Regions from separate parts of the Chitinophaga varians genome, predicted to be linked through region 2. Evidence: riboswitches for the same ligand, from Rfam matches in the RefSeq annotation. Region 2 holds a riboswitch; each other region holds the start of a gene.
The links. A riboswitch is a leader RNA that binds a small molecule or an ion and turns the genes downstream of it on or off. The one in region 2 is predicted to bind thiamine pyrophosphate.

Region 1 (2,266 bases), 1.4 Mb from region 2:
GCTGGAATTAATTTCCTGGTTCAGGAACAGCTGGTAGTGGTCCTGTTGGTAGTTATCTGTTTCGTTGTCATAGGGTGTGCCTGGTTTTTCGGTGCCGGCGGAGTTGTAGGTACGGTTTGTTTTGAGCAGTGCTTCCGGCACGCCGTTCCACGCCTGGTAGGTTTTTTCTTTACCGGAAAAAACGTTGAGGCGGATGGCTGTTTTCCGCGAAATGTAGGCCGCGGAGGTGTAGAACGAGCGGAGATCGGAGGTGGCGCGGTCTATATATCCGTCGGAGGAGATTTTAGAGAGGCGCGCGTCGATGGTGAAGTGGTCGTTGATGAGGCCGGAACCGGCTTTGACGGTGTTTTTCCAGCTGTTGAACGAACCGTAGCTGCTGCTGATTTCGCCATAGGCTTTCTCGCGGTATTCGTTGGTACTGAGGTTGAGCGTGGCTCCGAAGGCGGCGGCGCCGTTGGTGGACGTGCCTACGCCGCGTTGCAGTTCGATGCTGCTGACAGAAGAGGCGAAGTCGGGCATGTTCACAAAGAAGGTGCCTTGCGATTCCGCGTCGTTGATGGGGATACCGTTGACGGTCACGTTGATGCGGGTGATATCAGAGCCGCGTACGCGCATGCCCGTATAGCCGATACCGGTGCCTGCGTCAGAATTGGTGACTACGCCGGGCTGCTGGTCCAGCAGCTGTGGCAGGTCCTGGCCGAGGTTGCCTTTTTTGATATCGGCGGCAGTGAGCGTGCTGTTGACGAACGGCGCGTTTTTACCGGCACGGAGACTGCTGATCTCTACCGGTTTCACCAGCAGACCGGTTTCTTCGAGAACGATGTCTGCCACCTGTGTATTATTGGCGGATTGTATTGTTGTGGTGTATGATTTGTAGCCGATATAGCTGGCTTGTAGTATATAACTTCCTTTTTTAGGGAGATGGACAGAGAAGTGTCCCTGCCGGTCTGTTAAGGCGCCGGTTTGATTCACAGATATGGTAACGCCTTCCAGTGGCCTACCGTTGGTTTTGCTGGTAACGGTACCAGTAACCAGGGATTGTGCATGTAAAGTGCCTGCCATAGACAGCAGCACCAGCAACATCAGCTGTTTCATTTCTAGTATGTCTGTTTTCGTTTTTTTAAATTCCTAACCAGCATTACCTGGTCCAGGTTCTGTGGGTGTGATCTCAGCCTGAAAAGTAAGGCACCCCATAAATCGCGGCGGAACGGTTGATCTCCTTGCGAAGCCACAAAGGTAGCACAAAAAAACATCTTTTGCGGTTTTGCTTTTCTGCCGGGGCTTTTACGTGAAGGAAAAATACTTTGCGCTCTTCTCCTGTGTGAAACAAAAAATTGCTTAATTTCCTGTTACACTTCTCTCAATCATCTTGTATTTAATTTTTAACCATTAAATCTTTATGAGATGATGAAACTTCAGTTTATCGGCTATCTGGGCCGGGATGTTGTCAGGAAAGAAGTGAACGGCAACGTGGTGCTCAATTTTCCGGTGGCCGTTAACGAGCGTTTCCGGAACCGTGACGGGGTACTGGAAGAACGGACCACCTGGGTGGACTGCTCCCTGTGGGGACGGGAAACCATGGCCGCGCACCTGCACCAGGGAACGCTGGTGTACGTGGAAGGCGGCCCCAGGGTGGAAGGGTATATTTCCCGCACCGATCAGCCTGCCGCGGCCTTAAGGCTCCGGGTGTACCACCTGCAACTGCTCAGCCGTAAGGATGACGACAGACGCCGTCCCGCTCCTGTAGAGGTCCCGGCCGTTCCGGAACAGGAACTGGTGGAAGAACAACCCGCCGATGATCTGCCCTTCTAAAAAAGACATGCATTCCAATATGAAAGCCAACCGGTTATGGTTGGCTTTTTCATTTTCTTTGAAAAAAGTTTTGGTGCGAATGAAATTAATACTATCTTTGCACCCTCATTGCGAGGTAGAGCAGAGGTAGCTCGTCGGGCTCATAACCCGAAGGTCAGTGGTTCGAATCCGCTCCTCGCTACAAAAGAGCGCATCAGCGCTGGTAAAGAGACCAGAAAGAGCCGAAGAAATTCGGCTTTTTTTATTTCCGTAAGTTTGAGTAGAGAAAAAGCAGCACAGCCTTTATTAGATAGTCATGCACAAAGCAGGTTTTGTAAACATATTCGGTAAGCCCAATGCGGGGAAAAGTACCTTGCTCAACGCCATCATCGGCGAAAAGCTCGCTATTATATCACCCAAAGTGCAAACCACCAGGCACCGTATCACCGGTGTCATCACCGAACCCGGTTACCAG
Region 2 (2,266 bases):
TTCCCAGGTGAGGTCTTCTGCTTTGCCGTTTACTTTTTCGAGTGCCTGGTAGATGGGTACGGTACCGATGGGCACGGGTGAGTTGCGGATAATCCATTCTCTGGTTTCATGGATGTTTTTGCCGGTGCTGAGGTCCATGATGGTGTCTGCGCCCCAGCGGCAGGACCATACGGCTTTTTCCACTTCTTCTTCGATGCTGGAGGTAACAGCGGAGTTGCCGATGTTGGCATTGATTTTCACGAGGAAATTGCGGCCGATGATCATGGGCTCACTTTCCGGGTGGTTGATATTGGCTGGTATGATAGCGCGTCCGGCGGCTATTTCCTGGCGTACGAATTCGGGCGTGATCTGTTTTTTAGGAATGTTGGCGCCCATGCTGTTGCCCGGATGCTGGTGCCAGAGCGGGCTGTTTTCCTGGTAGTATTTTTCTGCGTATTGATTTTCGCGGATGGCGATATATTCCATTTCCGGCGTGATGATTCCCTGTTGTGCATAGTAGAGCTGGGTCACATTCCGGCCGGGCAGTGCGCGCAATGGTTGGGCGGTGATGCTCATGCCTGGCATGTTGTCGCCTGTTTGTTGCAGCTGCCGTACATAAGGGCTGGTATACTGCGGTAGTTGTTCCACGTCTCCCCTGCCGGTGATCCAGGATTCACGCAGCCTGGGCAGGCCGCGGGTAACGTCTATGTCGATGGACGGGTCGGTATATGGGCCGCTGGTGTCATATACCACTACCGGTTCATTGGGCACGGCATCGCCTTTGCGGCCGTGAATACGGGTGTCTGTCAGTGTTATTTGCCGCATGGCGACTTTTACAGGATGGATAGTCCCGCTGACATATATTTTTTCTGAGGCGGGAAAGGGCGTGCGGCTGATGGCCACGGGTTGTTTTTGCATGAGAAAGGATTTTGTGGACATGAGAATATCGTTCCGTTATGCATATATAACGGTAATGGTTAAACGAAATAAGGAAACCGAACTATCCGCCCTGAGTGGCGCGGATGATCGTGATACTGTCTGACGGCTGCAATGGCTGGTCATTCCACGAGTTTCGCGGGACCACCTGGTCGTTGACCGCAACAGCAATACCTTTTTGGGCGGAGAGTTGAATAAACTGTAAGAGCGCAGCAATGGTTATTCCTTGCTGCACCGCATAAAGTTTATTGTTTACAAGCACTTCCATGCGTGTTGGAATTTAAGTGAAACAATAAACTTTAAGGATGTGGAAGATGAGAAAGTTCAGTTACTTTTCCCTACGGCAGTATGAGCTGCTTCAGGTACTGAGGGTATCATCTCAGCTTATCCCGGGTACGGGATAAACACCCCTAAAGTGAGGGATAAAAGTAAGAAAAAAATAATAATTGCAGGAGGATAATTTTCCGGGCGACGGATGGCTGTGGCAATCATACCCCAAAAAAGAATCCGGATAAATAGCTTTTAATAACGTAAACGGTTATACGAAATATGTGGGTGTTGAGCGATATCCGATATGATTTAGTATGTATGACTGGCCGTGATAAGCTAACGATGTTGAAAAGAATAAGGAGGAGCGCACAGCCTGATTGACGGTGGGGTTAAAAAATATCTTTCGCATATACCGGTAATTCGTAATTTAGTTTCATGTTAATAAAACAGTTACCGTCACTATTGCCATTATTATTGTTATTGGTAGCGTGTAAGTCAAAGAAAGCACCTGTGCCGGAAGAGGCAGCGCACGACAGCAGCCTGGTAGTGGTTACAGACAGCAGCAATGCCGGCGTTACCGACAGCATCGCTGCTGTAACTGATACGCTGCGGGTGGACACAGCTAAGCTCATAGGGAAATGGATACAGCCTGTAGCAGGGCTGGACAAGGAGATGCAGGGGTTTCAGCTGCGCAGGAACGGTACTGCAAAGTCTATCAACATGTATACGCTGGTATATGAAAAATGGGCGTTGAACAATGACACGCTGTTTTTATGGAGCCATTCGGAAGGCGTAAAGGATACGGCTGCCGTTATAGACACCACCATTATCAGGGAGCTGTCCGACACATCACTGGTGCTGTTTCCGTTGAAGGCAGCGGAGGGGTATACAGACCGGTATCGCCGGAGCCGCTAGTCATGTCTTTAGTTATACATTTGCCAGAGTCCTACCAGGCAGGCTACTACAGCCATAAAGATGCCGGCAGCGGCCAGCTGCATATCATCAATATTTTTTCTGCCGATATACAGGGATACGAGGCCTACTATACCTGCTGCTGCGCCGGAGGCGACGGCATAGGTGG
Region 3 (2,266 bases), on a different contig from region 2:
TTTCATGACATCTTCATTTTCAGATGTGGTGAAAAAAAAGGGATTGAACATTAGCTCCGCCCAATCCCTGTCTGCCGGTTTCAACGTTGTTCATCAAGACGGAAAGACACTTTACAGATTGCCCCATAAGTGGTGATCTTACCATCCTTTACGTGTACCTTGAAGTCCTTCACAAATACAGAATCTACATTATGGATGGTTTTGCTTACTTCCTGCACGGCATTCTGCACAGCGTCTTCAAAACCTTTTTCGGAGGAGGCGATCACCTCGATTACTTTAACGATAGCCATAAGAAAAGTTTTAAATGATGAAAAAATAGGGCGTGTATATTAAAACAAACTGCCTACCGGTTTGGTTAACCCCGGCACCGTGGCGGATTACAGCAGGCATAAAGACAAAGCGGGCAGGCAATATTTCCCCCGGAACGCTACCCGGAATGTGCAATCCCCGCTACAGTAAAAGGTTGTGCCGGTAAAGGTTTTCATTGAAAATCAATCGGTTTCCGGAAGGTATGTTCGCTGGCATGGTCCTTTCATTATAGTAAGCAGATGTTTCTGAAAAGGGGTGGTTTGGTAAAACAACACCTGAGATTATACCCTTACAACCTGAACTGGGTAATACCAGCGTAGGAAAGCAGGAAACACCAGAAAGGCACTGGAGAACCCGGCGCCTTTCTTTTTTTGCATACACCTACTAGATAAGTTGTCATTTTGTCACCAAACCGTTTATTATCAATCCTTTAATCCTGCAATTTTTTCATTTCCGTATAGTATTATGTGTTATATTAGCTGACAAACACTACGGCAGGCTTTTTGTTATAATCCCAGCTCAGTCATGCATATCAGGAAAAGATGAATGTCCCGTTTGTAAACACTTATTTTCACACTATGCTACCATAAATAGGTTTAACCCTGATTTGTGCAGTATCCGTGAGGATTATACACCATAACCAACGAATGAACAACTACCAGCATTATTCCTTTGACCTCTGGTTAACCTTGATCAGATCTAATCCTTCCTATAAACGGGAACGGACGAAATTCTTTTTTGATCATTTTAATCCCCGGCAAAAATCACTCGAAGAAGTGGAACGTATCTTCCGCAGGATTGACCTGTTGGCCAATGCCATCAACGAAAAAACAGGTGGCAATCTAGATACCGACACCCTTCATCTGATGGTGATCAGCGAGATCAATGACCATCAGTACGACTTTGGGTCGATTGACCTGGCAGCACTGTACAACGAAATGGAAGCCCTGGTGTTCCGGCACCGGCCGGTCGTGTATTGCTCCGCCACCGTGGACGTGCTGCGTACGTTGCATCAGCGGCAGGACTGTACCCTCAGCTTATTGAGCAATACTGCTTTCATTAAAGGGCGTACCCTGAGGAAGATACTGGAGGAGCTGGAACTGGGCCGGTACCTGCATTTCCAGCTGTATTCGGATGAAACAGGCATGTCCAAGCCCAATCCCGGTATGTTCCGGCTCATGCTCGATTCCATTGCCACTACCAGGAACGGGGCGGCCGTCCTGCCCCAACAGATCATACATATAGGCGATAACGTAAAGTCTGATATCCGGGGCGCCACCAGGGCCGGCATTCATTCGTTACTGGTCAATTCCAACAATCAATGTATTTCAAGCCTGCTTAACTGATGACGACGACATACTCCCTCCATAAAATCACTGACACCAGCCAGTTCGGATTTTGTCCGGATGATTACAGCCGTTTTAAATTCGGTGATGACCTGGTAGCTGAAAGGTTCGGCGCCACACTGGCTGACGGGTTTATTGAACAGCACCTGAAAGGCCGCACTATCCCACAACTGGTGGTGGTGTCCAGCCCCTATGCGTTCATTCCCACCGCTACGTTCTCCATGAAGAACCACTTCGTGTTCCGGCTCAACCGCTGGCTGGCGGCCAACGGGCACCCTGTCACTCAGGAAACGAAAGTACACCGCACCATCACCTATAAGGAAGATTACGGGGAACTGGACGCCGAACAGCGGCTGAAACTGATTGGCAACGATTCGTTTCATATCGACCGGGAATTTCTGGCAGGCAAAACCATCGTGTTCCTGGACGATATCCGTATCACCGGCGGCCATGAACGCATGATCCTCAAAATGGTGGACACCTACGGCCTCTCCAACGAGATGTACCTGCTGTATTATGCGGAATTGCAGAACAACAGCATTCATCCCAACATCGAGAACCATCTGAACTATCATTTTGTCAAATCGATCTTCCACCTGGAGAAAATCATC

Region 1: linked by a shared signal. The riboswitch ahead of HGH92_RS05170 (TonB-dependent receptor) and the one ahead of thiS (sulfur carrier protein ThiS) in region 2 are both predicted to bind thiamine pyrophosphate.
Region 3: linked by a shared signal. The riboswitch ahead of HGH92_RS24135 (HAD family hydrolase) and the one ahead of thiS (sulfur carrier protein ThiS) in region 2 are both predicted to bind thiamine pyrophosphate.

Annotation. Positions count from the first base shown of each region.
Region 1 covers NZ_JABAIA010000001.1:1,278,966-1,281,231, reverse strand. The annotation lists gene HGH92_RS05170 (TonB-dependent receptor) at 1-1,095, opposite strand, end outside; TPP riboswitch at 1,108-1,203, opposite strand; gene HGH92_RS05165 (single-stranded DNA-binding protein) at 1,405-1,812, shown strand; tRNA gene HGH92_RS05160 (tRNA-Met) at 1,922-1,993, shown strand; gene era (GTPase Era) at 2,108-2,266, shown strand, end outside.
Region 2 covers NZ_JABAIA010000001.1:2,678,963-2,681,228, reverse strand. The annotation lists gene thiC (phosphomethylpyrimidine synthase ThiC) at 1-897, opposite strand, end outside; gene thiS (sulfur carrier protein ThiS) at 980-1,183, opposite strand; TPP riboswitch at 1,234-1,337, opposite strand; gene HGH92_RS10875 (lipocalin family protein) at 1,621-2,100, shown strand; gene HGH92_RS10870 (hypothetical protein) at 2,109-2,266, opposite strand, start outside.
Region 3 covers NZ_JABAIA010000003.1:118,773-121,038, reverse strand. The annotation lists gene HGH92_RS24145 (universal stress protein) at 1-6, opposite strand, end outside; gene HGH92_RS24140 (dodecin family protein) at 81-290, opposite strand; TPP riboswitch at 550-649, shown strand; gene HGH92_RS24135 (HAD family hydrolase) at 999-1,655, shown strand; gene HGH92_RS24130 (phosphoribosyltransferase family protein) at 1,655-2,266, shown strand, end outside.